DNA from 2 places in the Bacillus yunxiaonensis genome. Region 2 is predicted to be linked to the other one. Evidence: riboswitches for the same ligand, from Rfam matches in the RefSeq annotation. Region 2 holds a riboswitch; the other holds the start of a gene.
The links. A riboswitch is a leader RNA that binds a small molecule or an ion and turns the genes downstream of it on or off. The one in region 2 is predicted to bind S-adenosylmethionine.
Positions count from the first base shown of each region.

Region 1: linked by a shared signal. The riboswitch ahead of mmuP (S-methylmethionine permease) and the one ahead of metK (methionine adenosyltransferase) in region 2 are both predicted to bind S-adenosylmethionine.

Region 1 is NZ_JBAWSV010000007.1:164,956-181,690, reverse strand. It holds gene WAX78_RS19465 (MFS transporter) at 1-816, shown strand, start outside; gene WAX78_RS19460 (LytTR family DNA-binding domain-containing protein) at 1,188-1,832, shown strand; gene WAX78_RS19455 (acetyl-CoA hydrolase/transferase family protein) at 1,960-3,474, shown strand; gene gntP (gluconate permease GntP) at 3,766-5,112, opposite strand; gene gntK (gluconokinase) at 5,229-6,764, opposite strand; gene gntR (gluconate operon transcriptional repressor GntR) at 6,757-7,488, opposite strand; SAM riboswitch class I at 7,910-8,014, shown strand; gene mmuP (S-methylmethionine permease) at 8,096-9,505, shown strand; gene mmuM (homocysteine S-methyltransferase) at 9,480-10,427, shown strand; gene WAX78_RS19425 (isochorismatase family protein) at 10,710-11,267, shown strand; gene WAX78_RS19420 (hypothetical protein) at 11,474-12,559, shown strand; gene WAX78_RS19415 (MarR family winged helix-turn-helix transcriptional regulator) at 12,663-13,136, opposite strand; gene WAX78_RS19410 (DUF3238 domain-containing protein) at 13,288-13,872, shown strand; gene WAX78_RS19405 (FMN-dependent NADH-azoreductase) at 13,995-14,621, shown strand; gene WAX78_RS19400 (MFS transporter) at 14,765-15,889, shown strand; gene WAX78_RS19395 (Crp/Fnr family transcriptional regulator) at 15,999-16,583, shown strand; gene WAX78_RS19390 (DUF4386 domain-containing protein) at 16,580-16,735, opposite strand, start outside.
Region 2 is NZ_JBAWSV010000010.1:36,915-53,649, forward strand. It holds gene WAX78_RS21880 (S8 family serine peptidase) at 254-4,405, opposite strand; gene WAX78_RS21885 (response regulator transcription factor) at 4,649-5,287, opposite strand; gene WAX78_RS21890 (GAF domain-containing sensor histidine kinase) at 5,262-7,121, opposite strand; gene WAX78_RS21895 (hypothetical protein) at 7,564-8,034, shown strand; gene WAX78_RS21900 (GNAT family N-acetyltransferase) at 8,321-8,854, shown strand; gene WAX78_RS21905 (NUDIX hydrolase) at 8,974-9,618, opposite strand; gene WAX78_RS21910 (hypothetical protein) at 9,660-10,055, opposite strand; gene mobA (molybdenum cofactor guanylyltransferase) at 10,271-10,861, opposite strand; gene WAX78_RS21920 (MogA/MoaB family molybdenum cofactor biosynthesis protein) at 10,858-11,367, opposite strand; gene WAX78_RS21925 (hypothetical protein) at 11,528-11,710, shown strand; gene WAX78_RS21930 (hypothetical protein) at 11,713-11,898, shown strand; gene WAX78_RS21935 (DUF3139 domain-containing protein) at 11,919-12,266, shown strand; gene metK (methionine adenosyltransferase) at 12,351-13,550, opposite strand; SAM riboswitch class I at 13,717-13,841, opposite strand; gene pckA (phosphoenolpyruvate carboxykinase (ATP)) at 14,061-15,647, shown strand; partial or broken gene WAX78_RS21950 (ATP synthase subunit I) at 15,801-15,947, opposite strand; gene WAX78_RS21955 (hypothetical protein) at 16,195-16,416, shown strand; gene WAX78_RS21960 (DMT family transporter) at 16,440-16,735, opposite strand, start outside.

The DNA of each region.
Region 1 (16,735 bases), on a different contig from region 2:
AAAGGAGAGGGGATGGGGTACTATGGACTAACGCTAAATCTTGGTATGGCTCTTGGTCCCCTTTTTGGTTTGACTGTTATGCATCAGGCAGGGACACATGTCATGTTTATCATAAATGCATTATGTTCTCTCTTTGCACTCGTTGCAGGATTATTTGTTAAATTACCTAAGAAAACTATTATGTCAGAACGAACAATTGAACGAAGAACAGGTATGAAAATTGGAGGATATTTAGAGAATTCCGCCATTCCTGTATCGCTGGTTGCAGCTTTCTTTGCACTCATTTATTCGGGAATTGTTTCCTTCGTATCCATATATGCTAAAGAGCATAGTTTAATGGAAGTTGCTGGTTATTTCTTTGTTGTGTACGCGGTGGTCCTTTTAATTTCCCGTCCTTTTACTGGAAAATGGTTTGATGTATTCGGGGCAAATACTATAATTTATCCCGCTATTGTATGCTTTGCAGTCGGTACGTTCTTATTGAGTGTATCGAATACGTCCTTGTTATTTCTTTCATCAGCAGCCCTTATTGGATTGGGTTGGGGAACCGCGTTTCCTAGTCTTCAAACCATTGCCATTCAAGTAGCACCTCCTGAAAAGAGGGCATTGGCTACGGCTACATTCTATTCTATATTCGATTTAGGGTTCGGCATTGGATCATTTACCTTTGGTATTGTAGCATCTAAAGTTGATCATGGCTCAATATATTTTTATTGTTCATTCCTTATATTAATCGGAATTGGAGTTTACTATTTATTGCATGACAGAATATCTTCACGTTCTATTGTGAAAAAGATAGAGAAAAAGATTTCTTAAGGTATTTCAAATTTATTGAATATAATGGATTATTAATAAAAGAATTTAGTGCGATAAGATGCTGACATAGAGAGGACCGGAATTCCTTGTGAAATAGAATCCGGTTTTTTCTGTTTCGTGACGTGACTCCAACCCCGTTGATATCTAATGGGGTTTTACTTTTATTAGAAATAATCCTGCGAACTAGAGCAGCTACCCTGTCACTACCCCTTAAAGGTGTTAGTCAGAACCGTACCATAAGTAAATGAGATTTAAAAATAAATACCTGATCCCTATTACAGTGAAGCAGTATTATGTAATGGGGTGAGATGTAAATATAAAAAGCTTGGTGTTAATAATAGTAGTATAATAGTCAATGAGGTGTTAATAGTATGGAAGATATAACCTTAGGCTTACTACTAGATGTTGTTGGTGAAGTATTTTCAGATGAAATTTCAATTGCCGTTTCGAATACGAAAGAATATATCTACTATCGGCCAAGTAAACGAATTGATTTAAAAATTAGCGTCGGGGACCCTATAAAGGAAGGGACGATTGCCCATAAAGCAATCGTGACGAAGCAAAAGGTTTCTGAGTTTATTAACCGGGATGTTTTTGGTATTCCTTATCATGGAATGGCTGTACCACTTTTTAATAATGGAGAGCTTGAGGGGTGCGTGACGGCAATTTATCCAGCTTTAACGGATGGAAAGTCTGTTGTTACCTTAAAAACGACGGACGGCTGGGTTCCGATTCCTTTTTCAAAGGTTATTTATTTAGAGGCAAAAGATAAAAAGACGTATGTGAATGCAGAAGAGTTATCCGGAACACATAAATACTCTCTGCAAGAATTCGAATATTTGCTTCCGAGGGATTCGTTTATTAGATGCCACCGGTCATTTATTGTAAATGTTAATCATATTAAAGCGATTTATCCTGATACTCATTCTACTTTTTTACTTTCGATGGATAATGGTGAGAGGGTACCAGTTAGTCAATCATACGCCAGTTATTTTCGAAAGCTTCTAGGATTTTAAGTTTCTCTGCTTTAGAGCCTAGATTCGCTATTTTATCTGAATTTTCGGTATCGTATACTAAAATCCCTATTTTGATAGTGTTAATGTGTAAAATAATTATGAATATTCATTAAGAGAGGGATTACATATGGAGAATAATTTGGAGAGAATCAGGGACCATCGTCTAAAGAACCGAGTAGTTACACCTGAAGAAGCGGCTTCCTGGATTCAAAGTGGAATGACATTAGGTTTAAGTGGGTTTACACGTGCAGGTGATGTGAAGGCAGTCCCATTTGCGCTGGTGAACCGCGTTAAGGATGATAAATCTTTTAAAGTAAATGTTTATACCGGAGCTTCTTTAGGTTCGGATGTAGATAAATTATTTGCTGAGGCAGGAATTTTAGGAAAGAGATTGCCTTTCCAAGCCGATGCAACTATGCGAAAAGGAATTAATAATGGAGACTTTTTATTTGTGGATCAGCACTTATCTCATACAGCAGAGCTGCTCCGTGCTGACGTTATGGATATAGATGTTGCTATTTTGGAAGCGGTTGCAATAACTGAGGACGGAATGCTTATTCCAACCACTTCAATTGGAAATTCCTTAGCGTTTTCCCTAAATGCAAAGTCCATTATTATTGAAATGAATATGGCTCAATCTACACAACTAGAGGGGCTGCATGATTTATATGAACCTGGGAAACAAGGGGAAAGGCTTCCAATTCCGCTCGCTAAATCGGATGATCGAATTGGAACGATCGGTATTCCGATTGATGTTGAAAAAGTGAAGGGTATTGTGTTTACGAACCAACTTGATTCGCCATCGACGATTGTTCCTCCAGATGAAGAAACTGTTATCATGGCACAGCATTTAATAGAGTTCCTTCGAAAAGAAGTAAAAGTAGGCAGATTAACGAATCGTTTAGCGCCATTACAATCGGGAATTGGTTCAGTGGCCAATGCAGTGCTGCATGGAATGTTAGATTCGGAGTTTGAAGATTTAGAAGTGTATTCTGAGGTATTACAGGATGCGGTCTTTGATCTTATGGATGCTGGGAAAGTCCATTTTGCTTCCTGCTGCTCCATCACGCTTTCCGAAGAGAAAATGCAACAGGTATTTTCTAACTTTGAAAAATATCGCGATAAATTAATGATGCGCCCGCAAGAGATTTCTAATCATCCTGAAATCATTCGTCGCCTTGGATTAATCTCGATTAATACTGCTTTAGAATTAGACATATACGGAAATGTTAACTCTACTCATGTTTTAGGTACAAAGATGATGAACGGTATTGGTGGTTCTGGTGATTTTGCAAGAAATGCACGCCTAGCTATCTTTGTTACGAAATCGATTGCGAAAGGCGGTAACATTTCAAGCATCGTTCCTTTCGTCTCTCATGTAGACCATACTGAACACGATGTAGATGTGATTGTCACTGAACAGGGATATGCTGACTTAAGGGGACTAGCGCCAAGGGAAAGAGTGGAACTGATTATTGAGAATTGCGCACATCCAATGTATCGTGACCAGCTGCGAGCTTATTACCAAGAAGCGCAAACAAGGGGTGGACAAACTCCTCATGTTTTAGAAAAAGCTTTTTCTTGGCATACGAATTATGCTAAAAATGGAACAATGCTTGAAGCGGTAGTAGAAACTGTATAGGTGCGTATCACAAGTAGCCGCTTAAATTTTTTATGGTGTATCCAATGAATCACTATATTCGCATTATTTAAATACCTTGTGAATCTGTCTATAATTAGTATTACTATTACGGAGAAAGCAAAGAATATCATGAAGAGTCGTGGTGGTAAGCCAAATTGAGTTCAATCATCTAGAAATTTATTTCATATAGATTCATAAAGGTGAACCGCACCATAAGTAAATGATATTTTTTTTAAGATGAATAGACAGCAAAACCCTCACTTAAGTGAGGGTTTTGCTGTCTAGAAAGGTTTATACAAATAAGCTTAGTAATAACGTAAATCCTAATCCAGATACGGAAATAATAGTTTCAAGTAAGGTCCATGTTGCAAATGTTTCTTTCATGCTTAAACCAAAGTATTCTTTGAACATCCAGAAACCAGCATCGTTCACGTGTGAAGCTATTAAGCTACCAGCTCCTGTTGCAAGGACAACTAAAGAGAGGTTAACGTCAGAGTGACCTAACATCGGAATTACTAAACCGACAGTTGTTAATGAAGCAACCGTAGCAGATCCTAAGGAAATACGTAAGATGGCAGCGATGATCCAAGCAAGTAAGATTGGTGATAATGAAGTTCCTTTAAATAATTCGGCTACATAGTTACCTACACCGCCATCAATTAATACTTGTTTGAAGGCTCCGCCTCCACCAATGATTAAGAGCATCATCCCGATATTTGAAATCGCTGTTGTACAAGATTCCATTACGTTTTTGATTGGGATATTTCTTGAGAGTCCCATTGTATAAATCGCAACTAATAAGGAAATCAACATGGCAGTATCCGCATTCCCAATAAACTGGATCGCTGCTAGTAAACTATTATCTTTAAATCCCATTGTTTTTTGCAACAAGGTAATAATCGTAGCGATTGCCATTAAAATAACAGGCAGTAAAGCGGTAAAAACACTGATACCAAAACTAGGTGTGTCTTCAAGTTTAAATACTTTCTGCTCACCTAAAGATTTTATATTACCAGTTTTCGTGAATGCTTCAGGTACTAGCTTTTTCGCAATTTTAGTAAATACAGGTCCAGCTAAAATAACTGTTGGAACCGCTATCATAAAACCGTAAAGTAATACTTCACCAATGTTTGCATGCAATTCACCCGCAATAGCAGTTGGTCCTGGGTGTGGCGGTAAAAATCCGTGTGTCACAGATAGAGCTGCTGCCATCGGAATACCGAGATATAAGATAGAAACTTTTAATTCTCTTGAAATAGCAAATACAATCGGAATTAATAATACTAATCCTACTTCAAAAAATAATGCAATACCGATAATAAATGAGGCAGTCACGACAGCCCATTGAATGTTCTTTTTACCAAATTTGTTCACAAGAGTCATGGCAATGCGTTGTGCGCCCCCAGAATCTGAGAGCAACTTGCCTAACATCGCACCAAGTCCAAAAACGAGTGCCAAATGACCGAGTGTTCCGCCTAATCCTGCTTCAATGGTTTTAACAATTTTTTCTGGCGGCATTCCAAGTGCTAAAGCAACACCAAATGATACAATGATTAATGAAATAAAAGTGTTTAATTTAAAGCGCATGATCAGTAAAAGTAATGCTAAAATCCCAATTGCTACAATGACTAATGGCATCGTAATTTCCCCCTAATATTAGCTGTATTTGTTTTTTATCCCCTGTTTTTTGGAAGTAGGCCCCCAACCTCAAAGTTCAAAAAGAGACGAGGAGTGGGGGACTACTAATGAAAGTTTCACTTTATTAAACTTCTTTGATAATCGGCAATTCGTGTATAATCTTCTTCTAATGCTCTTGATAGGTTAATAAATATCGGCAGTAATTGTCTGTATTCTTTTGTTGCTTCTTCTTTCGGTGTGTGTTTGTAGGTACTGCCAACCATTTCGGAAACGATTTCAAAAGAATCGATTTTTCCTGTCGCATAGAGACCTAATATACATGCACCTAGACAGGAGCTTTCGTAGCTTTTTGGAACAACGACTTCAGATGCGAAAATATCGGACATCATTTGTCGCCAAACGTCAGACCTTGCGAAGCCTCCTGTTGCTTGAATACGGGTCACAGGACTGTCCATGCATTCAGTTAATGCTAAAAATACGGTGTATAAATTATAAATAACGCCTTCTAAGGCTGCACGAATCATATGTTCCTTCTTATGTGACATCGTTAAACCGAAGAATGAGCCGCGTACATCTGGATTCCATAATGGCGCACGTTCACCTGCGAGGTATGGATGGAATAATAATCCGTCTGCACCAGGTCTTACACGTTCAGCAATTTTCGTTAATACATCGTATGGATCAATTCCTAGTCTTTTTGCAGTTTCTACTTCTGATGAAGCAAGTTCATCGCGAATCCAGCGAAGGACCATTCCGCCATTGTTTACCGGTCCACCAATTACCCAATGCTTTTCCGTTAGGGCATAACAGAATATTCTTCCTTTTTTATCTGTTTGCGGCTTGTCAATGATGGTTCGAATAGCACCACTTGTCCCAATTGTGACTGCAATCTCGCCTTTTCTAATTGCATTCACACCTAGATTCGAAAGCACGCCATCACTGGCACCAATGACAAACGGTGTTTGTGGATCGATTCCAATCTTCTTAGCTAAATCTGGATTGCAGTTGCGATATATCGTAGTGGTTGGTACGAGCTCAGACAATTGAGCAGGTGTTATACCAGCAATTTTTAAAGCTTCTTCATCCCAATCTAGTGTGTTTAGATTCATCATACCCATGCATGAAGCGAGGGAATGATCAACAACATATTGATCAAAGAATTGTTTAAAGATATATTCTTTGATTCCGATATATTTTTTCGTTTTAACAGCGATTTCAGGATGGTCATTCACAATCCAAGTAATTTTACTTAATGGTGACATGGGATGAATAGGTGTTCCTGTTCGTCTATAAACTTCATGGCCATTCAGTTCATCTTTGATCTTATGTGCCCATGTCTCACTGCGATTATCTGCCCAAGTGATACAAGGTGTCAGCGGCTCGTCATTTTCATCCATGGCAATGACACTATGCATGGCGCTGCTAAATGAAATAAACGATGGTTGTTTATCTGAATGATGTTTTGTTATATTTGAAATCGCCTGCAAAACGGCCTGAAAAATCTCTTCTGGATCTTGTTCCGCTGTGGAAATATCCGGTGTGCGAAGTGGGTAACCAATATTCTCTGTTTGAATGACTTCGCCTTTTTCAGTAAATAATACTGCTTTGGTACTTGTAGTACCGATATCTATACCTAACATATAGCTACTCATGTTCTTGCTCTACTCCTTTAGATAACATTTGTTGTGACATCCAGAGGTCTTCAACTTTCCCTTGCACATCATCAAAGTTTTGATGTAAGGCTTTAATCATGAGGGCTCGATCCTTTGATTCGATTGCTTTTATATAAAGCTCATGATTTTTAATAATCCGTTCAAAGTCTTCGTACTTTTCCTTGAAACGGGTACGCATTGATAAAAGGATTAAGCTTTCCATAACAGGCTTTAAATTATTCCAAATCATGAGGATATGGGAATGCTCAATGGTGCGAATAATCGTTTCATGGAATAAGAGATCTTGATAAGAAAATTCATCAGCATCATGATATTTGATGGCGATTTTCATCATTTCCATAATTTTATTTAGTTCTCTTACTAACTCATTTGTGTCCATCTTTACAAGTCGCTCAAAGATAAACGTTTCTATAAGTAAACGAACATCATATATTTCTTCGATTTCTTTTTCGGTTAAACCAATGACAACTGCGCCCATTCTTTCTAAGCGAATGATATTTTCAGATGCTAGTACTTTTAATGCTTCACGAACGGGTGACCGACTTACAGAAAAATCGGCAGCTAATTTATTTTCAGATAGAATGGTACCGCTTTCAATTTTACCTGCAATAATACGCATTCTCAGTTCGCTCGCAACACGATCACCAGTAGAAGCTTTTGAAAGCCACTTTTCAGGATAAAGAAATTCCCTTGATTCCGTCATAATTCCACCTCATGTTAATCAAGTATACTTGTATACAAGTATTATAACTTAGATTTTTAATTATGCAAGCGCTTTTATGTTGTTTCGTCTAGATGCCCTTCAATACTTGTTCAAGTTTGATGAGAGTTTAAAATAATAAGGAATGATAAACAAACTCTATTTTCCAATTTATATACGGAAAATAAATACTTTTTATTAAGTGAATCTTTCATCAGTGGGGGCATCTCCTACTAATGGTTAGTTGAACTGATTGGGCACATGCCAGCGGTTATCCTCTACCTATCTTCTTTATTCCTTTTTGAATAAGGGGTTTTACTGCCAGCGAATAGCAGGATAAACGAGTAAATAAATTAGGCGGTATTTATAAGTACAGAAACACGTTGACAATTTTTAAATAGATTGATAAGGTTATAAAAAAATATTCTTATCCAGAGAGGTGGAGGGACTGGCCCTACGAAACCTCAGCAACAGGTCTGCTTAAGATACTGTGCTAATTCCAGCGGGTGATGAACCTGATAGATAGGAGGGTACGTTTTTATTTGTCAGCCACGCACTCTTTTATAGAGTGCGTTTTTGTTTTCTCTGGATAGTAGGAAGGAGAGTAAGAATGGAGAACAAAAATAGGAAAGAATTTCAAAGGAAAATGCAAGCACGTCATTTAGTTATGTTATCACTTGGTGGAGTGATTGGAACTGGATTATTTCTAAGTTCAGGTTACACGATTCAACAAGCTGGTCCATTTGGTACAATTCTTTCCTACCTGATTGGTGCACTAGTGGTTTATCTAGTTATGCTGTGTTTAGGTGAGCTTTCCGTACATATGCCTGAAACGGGTGCATTTCATAGTTATGCATCTAAATACATTGGACCAGGGACAGGGTATACCGTAGCTTGGTTGTACTGGTTAACTTGGACTGTTGCTTTAGGCTCTGAATTTACTGCTGCAGGGTTGCTTATGCAGAGATGGTTTCCATCCATCAATGTCTGGATATGGAGTGCCCTTTTTGCCATTTTAATCTTTGGATTAAATGTACTGACAGTTAAATTTTTTGCTGAATCTGAATTTTTATTTGCCTCTATAAAGGTAATAGCTATTGTAATATTTATTGTTTTAGGAGCAGCGGCAATAGTAGGTTTTGTTCCGATGGCTCATTCAAAGTCAGCGCCATTCTTTTCTAACTTTACAAGTACAGGTCTATTTCCTCATGGTGCTTTTGCCATTATAATGACGATGCTTGCCGTTAATTTTGCTTTTTCAGGAACGGAATTAATAGGAATTGCAGCAGGTGAAACAGTGAATCCAGAAACAGCGATACCCAAGGCCATTCGTATTACTTTGTGGAGATTGATTATCTTTTTTGTAGGAACGATCATTGTTTTATCTGCATTATTACCTAGTTCCGATGCAGGAGTATTAGAGAGTCCCTTTGTTGCCGTTCTTGAACGAGTTGGAGTGCCATATTCGGCAGATATTATGAATTTCGTTATACTAACGGCTATTCTATCTGCTGCAAACTCAGGTCTTTATGCCTCTTCTAGAATGCTGTGGTCGCTTGCCAATAAGAACACAATATCTCCTATTTTTGCAAAAATGACAAAACAGGGTGTTCCAATTAATGCGGTCATTTTCAGCATGTTGGGAGGAGCTTTGGCTCTGTTCTCAAGTATCGTGGCACCGGATACTGTGTATATTGTGCTAGTTTCTATTTCAGGTTTAGCAGTGGTTGTAGTTTGGATGAGTATTAGTACTTCGCAGTTCCTATTTCGCAGACAATATGTAAAAGAAGGAAATTCTGTAGATGACTTGGTCTATCGTACACCATTCTATCCGCTGGTACCAATCGCTTCTTTTATCATTTGTTTTGCGTCATGTATCGGGATTGCGTTTGATCCTACACAACGAATTGCTTTATATTGTGGTGTTCCATTTATATTGTTTTGCTACGGAAGTTATTATCTAACACAAAATTTAAAGAAAAGGGGTATAGATTATGTCCAACAAAATCAATCCAATTGATGCTATTTTATCTCAACATTCAATTATGCTGCTTGACGGAGCGCTGGCTACAGAACTGGAGTCACATGGATGTAATTTGGACGATTCCCTTTGGTCAGCACGTGTATTACTTGAGAATCCGGAATTAATTTATCAGGTTCACTCTGACTATTTTCATGCTGGAGCGGACTGTGCCATTACGGCAAGCTATCAAGCTACTGTTGATGGTTTTTCTGTGCGCGGAATACAAGAAAAGGAAGCTTTAGAGTTAATTAAGCAAACAGTGTTACTTGCAAGAAGAGCAAGGGATGATTACTGGAAGAAGAATACGCAAACGAATAGGCCTAAGCCATTGGTTGTTGCATCAGTTGGTCCTTATGGAGCTTACTTGGCGGATGGTTCAGAATATATTGGCAATTATGGTATCACAGATGAAACGTTAGCAGAATTTCATCGTTCAAGAATGTCAGCGTTGATTGAAGCGGGGGCCGATCTATTAGCCTTTGAGACGATTCCTTCCTTGCAAGAAGCAAAAGTATTAGATTCATTATTGCGGGATTTTCCAGAAACATATGCTTGGCTATCATTTTCTTTAAAAAATGAGAAATCGATAAGTGATGGTACTAAGCTTGCGGATTGTGCAAAGTTGTTTGAGGGAAGTGAACAAATTGCAGCAATTGGTATCAATTGTGCACCAGTAGCTGTTATTACAGGGGCTATCCAAGAATTGAGTAGAAACACAAAAAAACCGATTCTTGTTTATCCGAACTCAGGTGAAATCTATAGTCCAGAAACCAAAACATGGTCTGGTCAACAATTATGTAGCAGTTTCGATATTAAATCTAAAGAATGGTACAATGCAGGGGCTCGGTTAATAGGAGGATGCTGCAGAACCACACCTCATCATATTGAGGAGATTTCAAAAACATGGCGGACTTCCTAGACTTGTATCTGAACAAAGCAAATAGAATCTATTTGGATAATGCTTTTCTAGATCATTCGTTTGAGATATTAATAATGTGCGAAGAAGGCTAATAAAATGAGTAATTAAAACTTCATTTAAGTACACTAGGGTGAACTGTACTATAAGTGATAGTAAAGAGGATATTATGCTTCTATAGCGAAATAAGTTTAATAGATGAAGGGGGGCGATATGATGAACATGAAAATGAAGAACGGTTTGGAGAATAGGTGTAGAAAACTATAATGAAAAGGAGTTTTTCTATTGAATCAAGTGTTGCTTATTATTGATGTCCAACAAGCATTAGTTGATGGAAATGATAAAAACAAAAGTGTACTAAATAAAGACGTATTACTAGATAACATTAATTTGGTTATTAATCAAGCATTAGAATCACAAGCTTTAATTGTCTTTATAAGGGATAAAGATGTTGCTGACGGCAAAGGTCCAGGGTTTCAAATACACTCAAAAGTAAAAGTGCCAACCACTGCAAAGATATTTGATAAAGCGGCCACGAATTCGTTTTATGGTACGCCATTAATGGATTTTTTAAAGGACAATGAGATTGAACATCTTGTAATCATGGGGTGTAAAACAGAACACTGCATTGATACAGCGGTTAGAACGGCAACGGTGAATCATTTTGATGTTACTTTAGTTGGAGATGGTCATTCGACGACAGATTCTTCAACCCTATCTGCCGAACAGATCATAAGTCATCATAATGAAATACTTCATGGTCATTACAATGTTGACAATTTTTCTGTCGTTCGGACTGTTCAAGAAGATTTGTTTCAACCAACCCATAACAATTATCGGTAAATCGCCATTTACCCCCTTAACTTGAGAAGCTCGGAAAAACATTATTGATCTTCGGTAAGCGGGCGCGGTTGCCGAAGATCCCAACTTATATTTATATGTAGTGTAGTGCTTAGAATTTATAATCAAATAAAATTATCCTCTAAAAATGAAAGTATGAATTAAATCATGGTATGTAAATCATATGATTTTTTTAGGAGGGAATAACGATGAGTATGAAAACACTGAACGCTGTATTAGGATCAACACCAGAACATTACAATAAATTAGGTCTTAAAAAAGGACAAATAGAAAAATGGGAAGACGGTATGCGTACGGATGGAAGTGAAGGAACTTATGAATGGTGGTACTTCGACGCTCACTTGAATGATGGTTCAAAACTGGTGATTGTATTCTTTACAAAACCATATATTGAAAGTAATAAACCACTTACTCCTTTTGTTACTTTCAATCTTGATCTTTCTGATGGACGTACTATTAAAAAAATCTATCAGACTTCAGAGCAAGACTTTTTCGCCTCTAAAGATCAATGTGAAGTTCGTATTGGACCAAACATCTTCAAAGGCGATTTAAATACCTATCAAATCCATATCGAAATTGATGATGTCTTAGCTGACATCACGATTAAAGGTGCGGTTCCCTCTTGGAGACCAGAAACTGGTCATTGGTTCTATGGAAACGGTGAAGAGAAGTATTTTGCTTGGTTACCATCCGTTCCTTATGGAATCGTAGAAGCAGACATAAAAATAGATAATCATATTCAGCATTATACTGGCACTGGATACCACGATCATAACTGGGGGAATACTCCCATGATGGAGCTTATGAATAACTGGTATTGGGCGCGTGCACAAATTGGGGATTATACAGTGATCGCTTCATTTATTACAGCTGAACAAAAGTACGGATATGAAACATTCCCTATTTTCATGCTGGCTAAAGAGAATGAGATTATCGTTGATAACGAAAGAAACGTTCGTTTCATGGCATGTAATAAGTATGTAGACTCTTTTACTGGAAAACCAGTAGCAAACACAACTGTGTACGACTACAAAGATGATATACACCATTACACCATTACATTTCAACGAGAGAAAAATCTTGTGGTTCACAAATTTATAGATGAATTAACAGGTAAAATAAAAGAATCAGCTATACAGTCCGGCTTTGATGGGGCGTATCTGAGATTCACTGGTGATGTTCAGCTAGAGCGTTTTGAAGGTGATGAAGTGGTGGAAACACTGAACGATAAGGCGATATGGGATCTTATGTATTTTGGGAAAGTTCTCCAGTAACTTGTTTTAAATAAAAAGATCCACAGTTTTCTTTTTAACAACGGTGGATCTTTTTATATTATTCATTTAATGGCCCAAATCTTCAATACTATAGACTATATATTTACCAAACCGGTTTTAAGCTCGATAATAATTTACCTTCATTTGCTTCATAAACTAATTTTGTTAAATCTTCTTTGAGCATTTGCATTCGTTCAGTGCCTATGTTTTCCATCCAGCGCCCTTCAATCTCAGTTAGTATCTCATCTTTTGCTTTCACTGCTAACCAACCTCGTTCAGTCAAAACAATAATTTTCCCTCTCTTATCAGTGGGATGAGTTTTGCGTATTACATAACCACTTTTCTCAAGAGAATCAACCATTTTACTCACGGCTTGCTTTGTAATTCCTAAATATTCGGCTAGTTCTATCCCTGTTGCTCCATCAGGGATGATACGTTTAAACATAAAACCATGTGCAGGTCTAATATCTCCAAAACCTAATTCACTCATTCTGTCATTTAATTCATCAATCAATGTACTAAAGGATAATGACAAAAGTGATGTAAGATCTAATTCACTCAATACTTGATGATTCATACATAAAACCTCCTCAAATAAAGTCAATTAAGTTGACTTTATTTGAAGTCCATTGTACTATGTGCAATATAGTCAATCAAGTTGACTATATTATTTTTGTTATAAAAGAAATGGGATTCTCTAAAAAATCAATACACTATGGAGGTTCGATATGATGCACATTGTTAAAATTAGAGCAAGTGTATTTATTCCAATGTCTTGGACTGAACCAAGGAAGGATATTCAAACGGGAAACGTAATTCAATTTGAAGGTGATTCACGTGAATTTACACCTTATGCTGTAAACACAATGCGTTCCAGAATTGAACAAGAAGTAGTGGTAGATTTTTATAAAAAAGAAATTTTCTCATATGCGAATACTGGCATAACAACAGAAAGAGTCACAACTCCAGATGGTTCCGTTAAGAAAAGAACAGGAAAAGCTAGTACAGACGGTATTTTGTGTACGAATATTGTATGGAGTTCTGATGACGTCAAGTTTCAAATGAGTGCAAGTGCTAGCAACCCATTAAATGTATATGCACCTCCCGTTGACTATCTATTAACTGTACATGTCAAAAAAGATGGTACTGTTGATATTGAAGGTGCACATGATGGATTCCCTTGTTATGAATTTTATAAGCAAGTGAATTTTGGTTCGTTTGAACAAATTTATACACATGATTTCAGAGAAACTGGTGATACACCTGAATCGCTAGCTGGAGAAATGGAGTATAGCTTTAAAAAGATATTGTAAAGTCAACGTGTTGCAACATTGTCATCAAACCAAGATAAAGTCGAATAACAATTACAATGGGATGCTCTCTTTAGTGAGTAAATATATAACAACGTAAGAGCGAGTAACAGGAGGAAACAAGAATGACAACAGTTTTATTTGTAAAAGCAAACAATCGTCCAGCAGACCAAGCAGTGAGTGTGAAATTATATGAGGCTTTTTTAGCAAGTTACAAAGAATCACATCTAAATGATACAGTGGTAGAGCTGGATTTATACAATGAAGAATTGCCATATGTAGGAGTAGATATGATTAACGGTACTTTTAAGGCTAGTAGAGGACTTGATTTAACAGAAAAGGAAGCGGAAGCGGTAGCTGTTGCTGATAAATATTTAGATCAATTCCTTGCAGCTGATAAAGTTGTGTTTGGTTTCCCGTTATGGAATTTAACAATCCCAGCTGTACTGCACACATATATTGATTACTTAAACCGCGCAGGCAAAACATTTAAATATACGCCAGAAGGCCCAGTAGGTCTTATTGGAGATAAGAAAATTGCATTATTAAACGCAAGCGGCGGTGTATATTCTGAAGGACCAGCAGCTGAAATGGAAATGGCTGTTAAATATGTAGCAAGCATGATGGGCTTCTTCGGTGTAAAAGATATGGAGAAAGTAGTAATTGAAGGTCACAACAAATTCCCAGATCAAGCAGAAGAAATTATTGCTGCAGGGCTTGAAAAAGCTGTTAAAGTAGCAAGTACGTTTTAATTAACAAAACACTTGTCACTCAATATGGCAGTACCAACACTTCTATAGCGGTGGTACTGCTTTTTTATTTGTTTATCTTGCTACTTTTGGGCGGTAAGAACATTCTCAATTTATTAAATGATAGAAAGCAGGATTACATTACAATGGAACGTTTATGGACAAAAAATTATATCATGCTGACAATTACAGCATTATTCCTATTTGGTGGTTTTTATTTATTAATGCCAACACTACCGATGTTTATTAAACAATTAGGTGGAAGTGAATCTCAAGTTGGATTTATTATTGGGGTGTTTACAATATCGGCAGTCATTTTACGTCCGATTGTTGGGGGATTGATGGATCGATATGGCAGGCGCGTATTTTTAATAAGCGGACTACTCTTTTTTGCAATGACCATGTATTTTTATGATTGGGTAACAGGAGTTATATTTTTAGTGGTATTACGTATCCTCCATGGAATGAGCTGGGCAATTGCTACAACTGCGAGCGGAACAGCTATAACTGATGTGATTCCACCATCGCGTCGCGGAGAAGGAATGGGATGGTATGGACTGGCATCGACTTTAGGTATGGCTTTAGGACCAATAGTAGGTCTTTGGGTAGTAAAATCATTTTCATTTCATTACCTATTTCTTCTATGCACAGCATTAGCAATTATGGCATTCATACTTGTGTTTGGTGCGAAAATTCCAGCAGTTCAAAATACATCAAAACAACCAATATCATTTTTTGAAAAAACAGTCTTACCAATCGCTATTGTTACATTTTTCCTATCCCTTACTTTTGGTGGCATAACAACATTTTTACCACTGTTTGCAGCAAAGATTCAAGTGAATGCCGGTACCTTTTTCTTAGTGTATGCGATCACACTTATAGTCATTAGACCAATTGCAGGGAAGATATCCGATAAACATGGAGAAGGAGTCATTATTGTTCCTGCACTTTTTACAATGATAGCGGCACTATTAGTTCTAGCAATGACAAAAGGGATTGTTGGACTCGTTATTACTGCTATTTTGTATGGAATTGGATTCGGATCAGCACAACCGGCTCTTCAAGTAGTAACGATACGATTAGCTCCACCAGAGAAAAGAGGTGTAGCGAACGCTACATTCTTTACTGCTTTTGATTTAGGGATTGGTTTAGGCTCTATGATTCTAGGACTTGTTTCACAGCTCATGGGATATCAAATGCTATTTATTGTTTGTGCTGTATCTGGGTTTATTAGTCTGTTACTTTTTATTTTGTTTGTAAAAAAGACATGAAAATAACTTTTTAAATAATGGAAAAAGCGCTATTCTTTTTATAGAAATGTATAAAAAGGATGGCGTTTTTCATGAACGTTTCTATCAAAGGAGTTGAATGAAAAGCAAAATGGAAAGCATATTATTGAAGTATTTGACTAAATTTACAACGCTGAACGAAGAAGAACAACAAGCAATCGTTAAAGATATACTGATTGAAGAATATAAAAAAGGAACAATGCTCCTTAGACAAGGAGATGTTCCTGCTACATGTTATTTCGTATTGAAGGGTTGTGTTAGGCAGTATTCTATAGATGAAACGGGAAAAGAGGTTACATCTAATTTCTACACAGAAGAACAGGCAATTGCGAATTTCAATCATCATAAACAAGACAATTCATCGGCGTATTCTTTAACTTGTGTAGAAGACTGTATATTGGTTGTCGGTGACCTTGATGCGGAAAAGGACATGTATAACAAATATACACAATTAGAAACAATGACACGCAAGATGATTGAGGAAAAACTAGGTGACATGCAAGATGAAATGGCTTCATTTCTTGCATCTACACCTGAAGAGCGCTATAAAGCACTATTACAGAAACGACCTCATTTAGTTGATCGTGTACCTCAACATCAGTTGGCAAGTTATCTTGGTATTACCCCAGAGTCATTAAGTAGAATTAAGAAACGAATCTATGAAAATAATTTTTAGGAAGCCCGGACTTTTCCTCCCTTGAACAGCAACCATATACCAAAGCCCAATTCTCCTGCAATCATCGGCACACTAAATACAAGGTTAAGTATTGAAATGACTCCATCATATTCTGGAAGAAACGTGTTGCACAGGTGAATGACAATGTAGCC
Region 2 (16,735 bases):
TAAGGTTTATGAATGGTGGATAAACCTTATCATTACATTAAGTGATAAATATCCAAAATACGGAAATTAATCCACTTCATACTTTATAACAAATAAGAAGAGGAGGAACACTTTGTATTCCTTCCCTTTTCTCAACATTTCTTGCTGATATGATGTTTATCCCGCTACTTCGGGGTAATAAGAGCCCGATTGGTGAAAGCTTTCCATCAATGGGGGATGAAGAAAATCCCCCATTCATAGAAGTTTCACTGTATTACTTTGATTTTGGCTCCAAACCGATTTGACGCAGGAAGTCTGCCAGACCTTTTTTGCCGATTGTTTCTTTTGGCTTAACCACTTCTGGAACGCCGACCTCTTTTTGCAAGAAGTTTTTCTCAATGAAACGGACATCTGTCTCATCTACGACACCGTCTTGATTGATGTCTTGTGGCACGATAGATGCATCCTTCTTACCGTATACATCGACTACACTTTGCAGATCGCGAATATCAATCAATCTATCACCATTCACGTCCCCTGCAAGATTTTTAGCACCTACTCTAACATGTTGCCCGCGCATCTCACCGTTTACAGAATATCCAGGAATGAACTTCTTCATTGCTTTGAGATGTCCAGGGGCATCAATAACAACTGTGTATGCTTCAGTAGAAGCTGGGATGCCTTTGATCTCGTAGAATCCTCGGTTATCAATCGTTCCTTTATATTTTTTGCCGCTTGGAGACATCGCATATACTTGGGCACCGATCTTTGTATAATCACCTTTTAACAAACTACCGTCATTTCTCAAAAATGCTTCTGGAGTGATATAACCCTGCACTCTCGAATGCGTTGGAATAATGTTAAAGCTTTCCGTACCGAAATAAGGAATAGCAGTAGCAGCTGTTTGTCCCGCTTTCATATAAGACGCCTGATTCACCTGAAATCCGGTAGCATTATCGAAATATGCATCACTTACTACTTTGAATGTTACATCAAGGAAAGGCATATCTCCGTCCATACCGTTGAATGCATTCCCTTTCATAGATGCGCCAACTTTCACCGTATTAGTGTTAGTTCCTTCTGTCACCACAGGTTCTTGCAACGATACCTTCAGGCCATTTTCCTTTGCATACTCGTTTGCCGCATTGTTCAGCTTCACATTCTCAAACTTATACAAATCTTTCATGAACCCTACTTGGAATTCTCCAGATACAAGCTGCTTTACATTATTGAGGCTCAGTGTCATCGTAATTGTATCGTCAATTTTTACATCTTTCTTATCATAACTAGAAGTCGTATACTCCGTACCTTCTTTTAGGAAGATATAGTTTTGCTTATTAAATGTCGTTGCAATATCAGACGTATTCAAAGTCAATTTTAGAGGTTTTGTCGCAATATCACTTGCCTCAATACCGAATTTTACATCTCCATTTGCTTGGATTGGGAAGAACCCACTTATGAATCCAGAATTTGCATAGTAATCCATTCTGTTGGATGATTGGTCAACGTTCAAGCCTTTAGATTTCAATACATCCACCGTCGCATCCTTAGCTGTTCCATGCAGCCATACCGCTTTCTGTCCATCTTCTTCCGTAAACATGGAGTCATTAACCTCAATCACACCCGGTTTTTTATCCATATTTACTTCCGGTGCTGTATTGTCCACGATAAGCGGATTATCTGCAACATATGATTTCCCTTCTTCATCGTGCGCAATTATTTCCAGTATATAATCACCTGCCGGAAGCTTCACAGGAAGATCGCTGATTGGCTTGGAAGGATCATTTGTAAATGGATATACAGTGCCGCTGAATGCCCCTATAAGAAAGGTTTCTCTGTCCGTTAGTAACTTACTAGTGTTAGCTGTTCCTACAAAACCTACAGCTTTTCCTGTTTTACTGTCCTTAACAACTATATCCATTGTTTGCATTGGGCTATTCAACTTCATGATTCCGTGAACCGTAGTGTTTAAATATTCCCAGAAAGGTGTATTATTTGTTACGGATGGTGTACTCGTTTTTATATATTCAAATCCCTTTTCCGTCACCATGACAGCGAATGGAATTTGATACGTTTCGGCCGGATTGTTCGCATTCGTTACATGGATATACCCTTCATATCTGCCTTTCGCTGCACTAGAAGGAATCGTAATTTTCGGCTGCAGCTCCTGCGATTTTCCGCTTGCTACTGTAAGAGATTCAGGCACCTCAACTTTTATACCGTTCTTCACTGCATCTTGAATACCTGTACGTTCGCCGTGATACTCCACTTCCAATTTAAAGGATTTTTCTTCCTTGCCGTTGTTTTGAACCGTCACCTTTTTGCTCGCTTCAATCGGTTTATCACCTTGCTTAAAATGTCTTCCGAACATAATAGAGCCTGTTTGGTCGTCAATTTCGACAATATTTCCGTTCTCAATATTTTTTGTTTTGTCCCATACTTTGATGGATGTGTCCGTATGAACAGCTTGATACGCATCGATGCGCCCCGCACCCACTTCGTATACGGAATTCTTGCCATTCAAATCATCCGATGTATTCATAAGAGCTGCTTTTACATCGAAAGGAGTGTAATCCGGATGCTCCTGCAAAATCAATGCTGCTGTACCTGTCACGTGAGGAGTCGCCATGGAAGTACCTGATAAGCGTATATATGCATTGCTGTAATTCACACCGTCCTGCGGATCATTGATATATTCCGGTGCAGTAGAGAAAATTGACACACCAGGAGCAACTACATCCGGCTTAATATCATAATTTCCATTTACTGGTCCACGCGAACTGAAATCAGCTAAGTGATCGCCTTCCGTTTTTGTATTACTTAACGTTTCGAATTTGAAAGATACTTCACCTAGCGCCTTTAACCGTTCGCCATCCGCTTTTGACAGACGGAAAGATGGAATAAGACCTACCCCTTCACCTAAGTAAGCAGAGATTTGTCCGTCTACATTGTTATACACGATAACCGCTTTTGCTCCAGCATTTTTGGCGTTTTTGATCTTCTCATCAAACGTAATTTCCCCGCGCTGAATTAACGCAATTTTTCCGTTTAAATCTTTCCCTGTAAAATCAGCTGGTTTACCAAGTCCCGCAAATACAATCGGTAAAGATTGTCCTTGTAAATCTTCTAACTTATCAGGAAAGTCTTTCCCTAATAACTGCATGTTTTCAAACTTGTCATTGGATGCACTTGCACTGAATGTAGGGATAGACATAGAAACATCACTTGCTCCTACTGAAATACCGAGCGCTGCCGTTCCCGGAGAACCAAGCGTTTTTTCGTTCGGTCCAGCGTTACCTGCAGCAACAACTGTCACCACACCTGAAAGCATAGCGTTATTTGTTGCAACCGAAGTAGCATATAATGGATCATTAGTTTGCGCGCCTAGCGACATGTTGATGACATCCATACCATCTGCAATTGCTTTATCTATTCCAGCAAGGATTCCCGCTGTATTTCCTCCGCCCCAAGGGCCTAATACTCTGTAAGCATATAAATCTACATCAGGTGCTACACCTTTCACCGCATAATCTGCATTATTTTTCTTTTGGGCTGCAATCGTCCCCGCTACATGCGTACCATGCTCTGTGTAATACACTAAGCCAGGATATTCCGGCTTACCAGCTTTTATCCAATCCGCGTATGTTGTTTCCATCGGATCTGCATCGTTATCTACAAAATCATATCCGCCTTTATAAGCACCTTTTAAATCAGGATGATTATAGTCAATACCTGTATCAAGAACACCAACTTTAATTCCTTTACCTGTAATGTTTTCTGCATGGAGCTTGTCCACACCAATTTGCGGAATACTGTCCGCCATTTTTGGCTGGACTGTTTCTTTTGTTTCTTTCGTTTCTACCGGAGGTTCCACTTTTACCTCGTAATCTTTAAAAACACGCTTTACTACTCCGGATTGAATTAAATCCTGCACTGCAACACTAGGTAAAGTCATTGCTACACCACTGATTGCATTTTTGTATTCGCGTGTGATCTTCACTTTTTGTGTATCGTACGTGCCGCCGGCATCCTTCTTCGATTTCAAGGATTCGACATGTTGTTTAAACACTTTATGTTCTTCATCCACTTTTGCTTGCGCAGTAGTAGAGGCTATTTTCTTTCCTTTTGCTGCTTGTTTCATCACTTCAATTTTTGCTGGAGCCTGATTGAATTCCACAATAACGTTGACTAATTCAGGACTATTAGAATCAATATCAGGAGAAATCGTAAAATTAGGACTTACATCTAACTGTTCCAACGCCTTTCTTTGATCCGCAGACAGGTCTTTCAAGACTTTCTCCGCATTATCAACTTGATTCAGTTCAACCGGACTTTCTGCCAATACGTTATACGGAATGCCTTGTGACAATAGCATGCCAGCGACTAACGTTCCTGTAAGAACCTTTCCAAATTTCCCTCTCTTCATAAAAGTTCCCCCACCTAAATTTATTTTTATTCTGTAGTCATTGTTTAACATAAATTTACGAAGCTATTAGACTACGATTCTACTTCCTTATCTTATTAAATTTAAACTTTTCTGAAAATTATCAAAAAGGAATATTTTTTAAAGGTATTAGTTCTATTCTGTATAGTACAAAAGAACTACTCCGTGCCTATTATTTTGAGTAAAATAATAAAACACAGCGTAGTTCTTTTAAGTACTTTTCATTTAAGAAAATGGAACAAGCTGATTTCGAACAGCATATATGACAGCTTGCGAACGACTTTTCACATTTAGTTTTTTGAAAATCTTATTAATGTGAATTTTAACTGTCTTGTCACTGATATATAGGGCTTCAGCAATTTCTTTATTGCTAAGACCTTTGACCAATTCAAACAGTATTTCTTTTTCACGCTCTGTCAGTTCATTTTCATTTGATTCTGATTTCGTTTGCTGATGATATGTAATCAACTTTTTAGTCATGCGCGGGTGAATTACAGAATCTCCTTGTAATACCATTCGAATTGCCGCCACCACTTGCTCAGATGATGAATCTTTTAATAAATAACCGTCTGCACCTGCCCGAAGAGCAGCTATCAAGTATTCATCATGTTCATACATCGTTAATACGAGAACACGGCAGTTCGGATACTGATCTTTCACGAGTGCTGTAGCCTCAATACCATTTTTTCCTGGTAAATTAATATCCATTAAAATACAATCAGGATTACACTCTTCCACTTTCTTTAATACCTCATCCCCAGAAACAGCTTCTCCAACTACTCGCATATCAGATTCGAGTTCCAATATACTTCGAATTCCATCACGCAAAACAGTATGATCATCCACTACTAATATTCGAATCATGATACTCCTCCCCCATTTCTGAATCTGGAATTAATAATGTGATTTCTGTTCCTTTTCCTGCTGAACTATCAATCTGAAGGGCAGCCCCTAGCTGTTCAGCCTGCTCATTCATATGTAATATACCATAATGCGGCTCATTCTTTGCTTTAATCATAGATTCAAAAAGTGAAAAGCCAATTCCATTATCCTTCACTTTCAAAAGTACATGTTCCCGTTGATAACTTAGTAAAATGTCAACTTTGTCTGCCTTCGCATGCTTTACAATGTTTTGCAAACTCTCCTGCAAAGTATCGAAGATGACTCGTTCTTTCGTAAAACTAAGTTTTCGAGAACGACCTCTTTCATGATATGTGATGGCTAAATCATATTCTTGTTTTAAGGATTGAATTTTATTTGTAATTGCTTGTTTTAGCCCTAGCCTTTGTGTTGGATATGGCTTTAAAGCATAAATAGAATAACGAACTTCTCCTAAACTCTTCCGTAATTTTTTTATGCTTGTATCTACCACTTGCTGCATATCCTCTGGCCGATCTGCGTACTTCTTCTGGGCTGACTCCATCTGGAATATCACTCCAGCCAATGCTTGTGCAATTCCATCGTGGATTTCACGAGCAATTCGATTTCTTTCTTCCAAAATCGTTCTTTTTTCCTGCTCAGAAACGAGCGTCCGTGTTTTAAGCAAGCTGCCCAATTGGTTGGCAAACGTAGCTAAAGTCTGTACATCTTCAGTAATAAAACTTGCACTCCTGCTTTTCCCTGCCACAAACATTCCTACCAATTCATGGTTTACTTTAAGAGGTAAATATACAAGAGAGCGCATAGTATTTTCAAACACTTCATCTCCCGGAGCCATACCTGTTTTCCAATCCGTAACAACAACAGTTTCGGATATCTCTTCAAACCTCGTATACAGGTCAGAATAATCAGAAATATTATGACGTACTTTTCCATCCTTTACTAAAAGTGTCCAATTCTCCTCATCTTTTGCCCATAAAACATATGCCTGTATTCCTAAAAATCCTTTCAATGATTGTTTCATCTGCTGTAAGTTTCCGGCAGATAACCCATGACTTAATTCCGTCGTAATGGAAAAAAGCTTATATAATCGTTCTTTTTCCACACGTATTTGCCTAACAAAAGAGCTGATGATGCAGATTGCCACAAGCGGAAAAAAGAAGAACAGAACCATAATTTCATCCATTACTCCGCGATATCGGTAAACTAAAATATGTATAAGTGAGGAGTAAAATAAACAAAAACTCACACTCAATACTACTAATATATTTTTTTTACGCCACTCTTCTAGCGGATATGGCTGAGGAAGAAGTATGATTAAAAGATCGTAAAAAATGCTGTTAAAAAAGCAAAGAAACACGCTGAATAAAAACAAGCTTATGAATTTTTCATATAAACCTGAGAGATTCATCCCAGAAATAAAAAGAGAGAGACATTCGCTGGAAAGCCAGTCTGCTAATATAATACTAAGAGCAAGCTGGGCACAATTAAATAGTGTCCTTTGCATAGGTAAACGGCGAAGCAAATGGATACATAACATCACACATACACAAGAAATAACAGCGATATGTATTCCAAACTGCCAATTCATTACATAAATGAGTGTAAGACTGAGTGTGATTCCCCCTCTCCAAATACGGATAGGAAAATACTCAGTAATCCCCATAAACATAACTAACAACAAAAGCAGTATGAGATGAGAAGGCATTTTACTTAAAAATAAAGAAATGATAACAGCAATCAAGCCAAGAAAAGAAATAGAATAAATATAAACACTAGCTACTCGTTCTCTCATAGAAATAAAATCTACCTTTTTCAAAACGCTCCCTCTCCTCCTTTAACGTGCAGTAAGACCCCCACTGATGGAAGTTTCCCTTTATCTTAAAAAATCTATTATTACCATTATCCAACAAAAAACCGGCACTGGCAAAATGAGAAGGTTCCCATTAGCCAATCACCGGCCGTGCGTTGTCCCTTAGAAGGGGTGACACAATATTAGTATAAAATGAGATTCTTCATTTGACTATCTACCAAATGTTATAATTGTAAATATATTCTATTTTAATCATATAGAACTAAAGATGTATATGAATCCATTTTATAATTGGTTCTTTACCAGTAAAAGATAATGCTTTAAATCCAATTTGTTCATATAATTCTTACTGCTAAAAGTAATTTGGGCCATAAATAAGCTTCATATCAGAATCACATAACATACTCATATTTTAAGTGCGCATAAAAAAAAATGAGGTGATTTTTTCATGAATAATCAGCCAATGTACTTTCCACATGTAAATTATAATCAACAGCCAGGTTATCAACAACCAAGTTACCAACAGCCAAGTTATCAACAGTCAGGTTATCAACAGTCAGGTTATCAACAGCCCAGTTATCAACCATTCGAGGACACAAGAGAGATCGACGATGACGTATATCGCCCCGATGATGCTGAAGATGCTCCAACATCACCACCACCGGCACAACAACCAGCAGCACCAGCAGCATTTTCTTCTCCTATACAAACGGTGCAAATACGATCAGCGATGTGTAATTGTTTAGGCAGGTGGGGATTTATTGGTTTAAGAGGACAAGGACCTTTTGGAAGGGATTTTTGGTTTTATCCAACTGAAGTTAGAAAAAACGGCGTAGTTGGATATACTTGGCAGGCAGGACGCCGTCGAAAAGTAAGTTATCGATATGCACAAATTAGAAACTTTATGTGTATCTCATAAATAACCAACTAACTATTTAAAAAGAAGAGGAACATTCTAAACTGTCAATATTTAAAATATGCAATATTGCATATTTTATAAATAGCTTACAGTGTTATAATGTGATATGAGTGAACTCTCTCATATATGCAATAAACAATATACCCTATTATTTCATAAAAAAAGCGAAGAATTATAAACATTCTTCGCTTTTTTTTGTCATTTTTTAATTCAAAAATTTAACGCTATTCAATTTCAAACATTAATATTAAGATGAACATAACTAATTCGAAAGAAGTTGATAAATATGAAAACAATATGTTTGAGAAACGGAAAAGAAGTCATTATAAGGGAGGCTTTACAAAAGGACGCTCAATCTATGATCGATTTTTATAATGTAGTCGGCGGTGAAACTGATTTTCTTTCATTCGGGAAAAATGAATTCAGTATGTCTTTACACGATTATGAAAACTTCATAGAATCTACTGGAGCAGATAATAACTCCATCATCTTACTAGCAACAATGGATGATGAAATTATAAGTATCGCCTCCATTACCTCTAGTCCAAAAGCTAGAACAAAACACGTAGGAACACTAGGAATCGTGATTGCAGAGGAGCACTGCGGATTCGGTTTAGGTAGAAAAATGATGGAAGAACTTATTGAATGGGCAAAAGAAAATGGCACAACTAAGAAAATACATCTTGTAACTCGAGAAGACAATGATAAAGCAATAGAGCTTTATCAGAAGGTCGGCTTTAAAGAAGAAGGATTATTACAACAAGATACGTATATAAATGGTGAGTATTACAATACTCTTATTATGGGTTTGATGCTTTAAATACGGATTATAAAGTGAAACTTCCATCAGTGGGAGGTGCCCGCGAATAGCGGGATAAACATGGGGAGGAGGTTAATCCAAAACCTCCTACCCATACAAAAATTATTTGGTCATTCGCTTTACGCTTTCATACTCCCTAACGACTTCATGTTCTCCCTCATCGACGTGATAATACTCTCATAATACGAATGTTCATGAGGCACAAAGTTACTTTTGCCTACGGTTTTATGGATTAAAACTTTTTCTCCAGCTTCATTCATTTCGAAGCCCTCCACTGTAATTTCATTCATTTCTCCTAACCAAAGTTCAGAAAAACTATTCAATTCAGCTTTGACAATTCCTGATACCTCTTCTATTTGCAGCTTATATTCGTCCATTGTTTTTTTATTTTCATATAAGAAAACGTGAGCCAATTCTTTATCAATAAACTCTTCTATTGTAACGCAATAATTGATAATGCCTAATGATACGAGTTCATCAAACGAGACATCAATCCCCACTTCTTCTTTCACTTCGCGTATTCCGTCATACACGGTTTCATGAGCTAATATATGGCCCGCAGCTGTAATGTCTAACAAATTCGGATAGTCCTTTTTTGTATGACTACGAATTTGAAAATGAATATAATCTACTCCATCTTCTCTACTTATGAACCAGCAATGAAATGTCTCATGCCAATGCCCCATTTTATGTACTTCTTCACGAGTCGCTACTCCTACCGGATTTCTATGTTCATCAAATACTTTCAGTAATTCACTTTCCATTATGTATTCCCCCTACTTTCTAATTTTCTTCAATCATTACTCTATACCAAGTATGGTAAATAGTAGAGAAACGAACCTACAATGCTAATGATTCCAAATAAAAATGTTCCAATCGCAAACGGATGAGCTGACAATTCCGTTGTTCGAAATTCTGTATGCTCATCTGTGCCTCCCACAAAACGACTTACCGCTCTTGCTTGATTATGAAATGAATTTCGAAAATAGAGTGTGTTCCACGTCACAATGACTAATACAAAGCTTCCTGCAAATAAGGTCGTTACAAGTTCCCAGTGAAAGAAAATTGATAACAACCACAAACTTGCTCCTTCAAAGCACATTGTCGTTATCACAAATAGAACATACAGTACCTTTTTAGAGATCCGATTCCCAAATATGTTTTGGGCATATCTTTCTACCGCCTCAAAAATTCTCCCCATAGAAAATAAAACAAAAATAAGCCCCGCACAACAAACTAACTTTACTATCTTTCCTAATAAAAAATTTTCTAAGAAAAAGGTCACTTTCCCTCCTCCACTTCTCTAAACATGATGTTTCTTTTTTTAAACCTTATATGAATATAGGAACACATTTCCATTATTTTAATAAAAATTATAATTTTCTGCAATTTCTAACAAAAAAAGAAAAAGAGCTCTTACTCCTTTTCCTTTCGCTTCTGTAATTGGCTATATTCTTCCTTTGTATTTACATTCAGAAATACATCTAGTGCTTCTTCTATTGTCACATACTGAACATTACACTGAGATAATAGCCCCTGCATGCTTCTCTTCTCTTCCTTTAATAACTGCTCTATTTTTTCTTTTACTTTATTATGATATAGCGCTAAAAGCGGTTGTTTTCGTTCTTCAACAAGTGGAACAATTGCTTCATATGTTTCATTCGCTCGTTCTGTTAATTCCAGTGCCCACTCTTTCGAAACATTTGGTGTGTCGCACGGTGCAACGATATACCAATCTGCATCTACAAATTCCATACCTGTTAATAAACCGGCAAGCGGGCCGTTTCCTTTGTATAATTCAATATCTTCTACAACGGGTACATCCAATATGTGCGAAAGTTCATTTGTAATGCGTGGATGACTAATTACAACAATGTCTGTTACAACTTCTTGCAATGCTTCTATACTATGTTCAATAAATGTTTTTCCCTGCCAAATGGCTAATGCTTTCGGCTCTCCAAAACGACTGGACTGTCCGCCGGCTAATACAATTCCTGCTATTTTCACTGGCGATGCAACTCAAATGTAATGTGCCCAAGCTCTGGTAAAATTAATTTATTCATCGCAAGGCGAACCGCACCAGTCGATCCTGGCATGGAAAAGACAACTTTCCTTCCAATTGTTCCACCAATTGCTCTGCTTAGCATCGCCGCGCTGCCGATATCTTCTAAATAACTAATCATCCGAAATAGTTCTCCAAAGCCTACAATTTCTTTATCAAGCAATGCCTCTACTGCTTCAATTGTAACATCACGTTTTGTAATTCCAGTGCCGCCATTTGTTAACACAACATCTACATCTTCTTGTTGGTAGCCTGTTAACACAGCTTGCTGAATGCTTTCTTTATCGTCTTTTACAATTTCATACGCTGTTACTTGATGATTTGCTTCTATTAATAACTCTTTTAATAACTGTCCACTTTTATCCGTTTCTTCTGTTCGTGTATCTGAAATTGTTATGATTTTACAGCGAACAGATAGTGGTGATTGTTTTTTATGTTCTGTGACACTCATTCTATTTTCCTCCCCATTGATAAGCTTGTCTAAATTTTATCATATATAATATGGCAGCAAAAAAATGTGAGACCTGTCACACTTCTTTACCGAAAAAACATTCCTTTTCTAAAATTTACCTTATAATAAAAATATAGGTTTTTAAAGGGAGGAAATTCATATGGATACAATGAGAAAATTAACGACGTTATTTATTTTGCTATTCGTCGCTTCTATTAGCGCTGGCATGGCACTAAAAGACGCTGTACCATATGCAGCAATTGGCGGCTGGGGATTTGGCACGCTCTTTTTATTATGTTCAGCCTTTTGGGCCGGAAAAATTCGTTATCGTAAAGGGGAATAACTATGTTCGGTAAAAAATCAACTACGTGTACATCATGCGGGAAGGAAATTGCAGTACATGAGCGTTCTTGGATTTACATGCAATATCCGCCAAGCGGTATGACAAACATTCAAAAATATATTGAACTCGGCGGGGAAGTGTATTGCACTTCTTGCGTTGGGAAAGTAGAAAAACAGGAAAGCAACTAAAATGTTAAAAAGGTGATTGCGTGAAAATAAGAAATATTGCTTTCATAATTACAATTGTAATCATTTGTTTTTGGAGCGGTACTTCATTTTATAAAAATCACATAGCTCATAAAGTAGAAGCGTATTTATTCTCACAAGGCGACCAGAAAGATGATTTAAAAAGTCTTGAAGTACGGTACGACTTTAAGTTCGGATATATGGTCGATGTTACGTACAAGGATGAATCACATGTTATCTATACGTATCGCTATCAAAAAATTGGAGATACAGAAAGAAAAGGAGTTCTTGCTTATAATGAAACATTACTTGATAGCAAGGTAAATCCTTACACTTATTCATACAAACATAAACATTTTGGGGAGTATTAGGACTCTCGTTTACAACGCTACGTTACCATATGATTTAAATAAAAAAAGCTTTGCGCACACGCGCAAAGCTTTTTTCTTCCTATATTATAGACCAGCTTGCTCTTTTAAAGCTTCAGCTTTGTCTGTACGTTCCCAAGTAAGATCTACATCAGTACGTCCGAAGTGGCCGTATGCTGCTGTTTGTTTGTAAATTGGGCGACGTAAGTCTAACATTTTGATGATACCAGCTGGGCGAAGATCGAAGTTGCTGCGGATTAGTTCTACTAATACTTCTTCAGATACTTTTCCAGTGCCGAATGTATCAACAGAGATAGATACTGGTTTCGCTACGCCGATTGCGTATGCAAGTTGTACTTCTGCTTTGTCAGCAAGACCTGCTGCTACGATGTTTTTCGCAACGTAACGAGCTGCGTATGCTGCAGAGCGGTCAACTTTTGTTGCATCCTTACCAGAGAATGCACCGCCGCCGTGACGAGCGTATCCACCGTAAGTATCTACGATAATTTTACGACCTGTTAAACCAGCATCCCCTTGTGGTCCACCGATAACGAAGCGGCCAGTTGGGTTAATGAAGAATTTTGTATCTTCATCGATTAATTCAGCTGGTACAACTGGTTTAATTACAAATTCTTTTAAGTTGCGATCGATTTGTTCCCAAGCGATCTCTGGATGATGTTGTGTAGAAATTACAATTGTATCAACACGAACTGGTTTACCGTTTTCATCGTACTCAACTGTTACTTGTGTTTTACCGTCTGGACGTAAGTATGGTAATGTATCATCTTTACGTACTTCCGTTAAACGACGAGCTAATTTATGAGCAAGAGAAATTGGAAGCGGCATTAATTCTTTTGTTTCATTACATGCGAAACCAAACATTAAACCTTGGTCGCCTGCACCGATTGCTTCGATCTCTTCGTCAGTCATTTGACCTTCGCGTGCTTCTAACGCTTGGTCAACACCCATTGCGATGTCAGCAGACTGCTCATCGATAGATGTTAAAACTGCACAAGTTTCTGAATCGAAACCATATTTTGCACGAGTATAACCAATTCCTTTAATTGTTTCACGAACGATTTTGGGAATATCTACATAAGTAGAAGTCGTAATTTCCCCCGCTACCAATACTAAACCAGTTGTTACTGTTGTTTCACAAGCTACACGTGCGTTTGCATCTTTTGCTAAGATTGCATCTAAAATTGAATCAGAAATTTGGTCACTAATTTTATCTGGATGTCCTTCAGTTACAGACTCAGATGTGAACAGATGACGTTTTTTTGTCATGTGGTAAACCTCCCTACAGTAAATGTATATATTGTACGGAACTCATCCTTAATTTGCCACAAACTGCGACATTCATGTATTCTCCCACAAGTGCAAAAGAAAAACCTTTCCTATAATAGAGGAAAGGTTGTATTCGCTACTTGCATACTGCTTTTTGCCCTTTTCGCTCTTATCGTTCGAGATATTACACCTCGCACAGGTTTAAGCACCTATTCACTTGCGCTTATCATACATACAAGTGAGGTTGCCGGGCTTCATCGGGCCTGTCCCTCCGCCAGCTCGGGATAAGAGAGTATCCGTCCTCAACTATACTAAAGAAATGCTTTTCATTTGTCAATCCATATACACATATTCCTATAAGTTTTTCAGGGCAGAAATATATGGAAAAAAGTAATATAATAACACAAACAAAAACAAATAAATAGTATACATTATTTATATAATTGTGTTATACTCTTCATAGGGATTATGAGAGATATTTATAAATTAAATAAAGGATGGTATATAAATATGAGTACTGTGAATGTCCAAATTGGATTACATGAACTTTTAAACGGAAGCAATGCACAGGTTCAATTGAGCGTTCCACAATTAACGGAAAAAGTATTAATGAGAAAAGAAGGACAATTAACTTCTACTGGCGCTGTTTCTGTTTCAACAGGAAAATATACAGGACGTTCTCCGAAAGATAAATTTATTGTAGACGAAGCATCTGTTACGGATAAAATCGCTTGGGGTTCTGTAAACCAACCGATTTCTGAAGAGCATTTTAATAAATTATATACAAAAGTATTGGAATACTTAAAAGAAAAAGAAGAGCTATTCGTATTCAAAGGATTTGCAGGAGCAGACCGCAACTACCGTCTTCCTCTTCAAGTTATTAATGAATATGCATGGCATAACTTATTTGCACATCAATTATTCATCCGTCCGACTGAGGAAGAATTAAAAAATCATGATGCACAATTCACAATTGTATCTGCACCAAACTTTAAAGCAGATCCAGAAGTCGACGGCACAAACTCAGAAACATTTATTATTGTTTCATTTGAAAAGCGTATCGTGTTAATCGGAGGTACAGAATACGCTGGTGAAATGAAAAAATCAATCTTCTCTATCATGAACTACTTACTTCCAGAGCAAGATATTTTTTCTATGCACTGCTCTGCAAACGTAGGTGAAGAAGGCGATGTTGCTTTATTCTTCGGTTTATCTGGAACAGGTAAAACAACATTATCTGCTGATCCGAACCGCAAATTAATCGGTGATGACGAGCATGGTTGGTCTGATAACGGCGTATTCAATATTGAAGGCGGTTGCTATGCAAAATGTGTGAACTTATCTCGCGAGAAAGAACCACAAATCTTTGACGCGATTAAATTCGGCTCTGTTTTGGAAAACGTGGTGCTTGATGATCATACACGCATTGCAAATTATGATGACACTGCCTTAACAGAAAATACACGTGCAGCTTATCCAATTGATGCAATTGATAACATCGTATTACCTAGCGTTGCAGGTCATCCAAATACAATCATTTTCTTAACTGCTGATGCATTTGGCGTATTGCCTCCAATCAGCAAATTAACGAAAGAGCAAGCTATGTACCATTTCTTAAGCGGTTTTACTAGTAAACTAGCAGGAACTGAGCGTGGTATTACTTCACCGCAAGTAACATTCTCAACATGCTTCGGTTCTCCATTCTTACCGCTTGATGCATCTCGCTATGCAGAAATGCTTGGAGAAAAAATCGAGAAGCACGATGCTAAAGTATTCTTAGTGAACACTGGCTGGACTGGCGGCGAATACGGCGTTGGAAAACGTATGAATTTAGGCCATACACGCGCAATGGTGCAAGCTGCATTAAACGGCGAATTAGATAGCGCTGAAACAGTGAAACATGATATCTTTGGTCTTGAAGTACCGCTTCATGTTCCTGGTGTACCTGATGAAGTATTAATGCCAGAACAAACATGGGCTGATAAAGAAGCTTACAAAGCAAAAGCAACTGAGCTTGCGAATAAGTTCAAAGAAAACTTCAAGCAATTTGATAACGTTTCTGAAACAATTGTAAAACTTGGCGGTCCAATCGCTTAAACCCGACTTTACTTTGAAATATCCTAAATCATGTGAATAAGCATGTTGTTATTGCAGGAAAACAAGTACTCACCGACAAAGCCCACGTTTTCTTGCAGTAACACATACTTACATATAAAAAGAGGCTTACGAGTAATCTCGCAAGCCTCTTTCCTATTTATTAGCATCTTTTATACTGTAATATGCTAAATTTATAACAATTAGTGTATATCCACCCATAATTCCAACAGCAAATGCCCACATCACCATATGATGTTCAATTTCGTACATAATAGTTGCGCCAAGTATTGCTGCTACAAAATTTCTATCTATATAAATCTTCATCCAATGTGTAGTTATCCATCTCCAAAGAATTTCCCTTGTACACACAGTAATTATATTAGTAAAACATTTTCAAGAAATAACATTTTACACGGTTTCTTTTTCTAGCAGCCCAACTAATTGTGTCGCTTTCGCAAACATTTTTGACAAATTCTAAAAAATAAGCTATCAATCTTACAAAATATGGATACTATATAGTAAGTATACAATAAAGGAGGGACTTCCATTGCTCTTCTTTTTAATCGCTCTTATTCATTTTGTTATTCCAGCTCTCGTTGGCTTAACATTATATTGGTATACATCTAAGCATAGTGTTTTCTATGCTGTTCTCAGCGTTCTTCTCACCGGTCTGATTCTCGTCACTTATTTCCGCTTCCCTTTTCTCAACTGGATTCCATTTATTACAGCTATTTTGTATCTTATTTTCTTACCGAAAATAAAAAAATAAGAAAGCAGATTCGCTCTGCTTTCTTATTTTGATATATTTTCTTTTATAAGTAATGCTTGATTAGCTTTTTTAGATTTTACAAACCATAAACCAACAAAAATAACAAGCCCGCCTATCATTTGTTGTAAAGATAACTGTTCTCGTGCCCATATTGCTGCAAATAAAACTGCTACAAACGGTGTAACGTACATATACACCATCGTATGGGATGCACCAATTTTTTGGATCCCAACGTACCACATGACAAGTCCGAACACTGTAACAAGAAAAATAGAATACAATAACGAAAACCATGTACTACTATGCTGAATGACAAAAG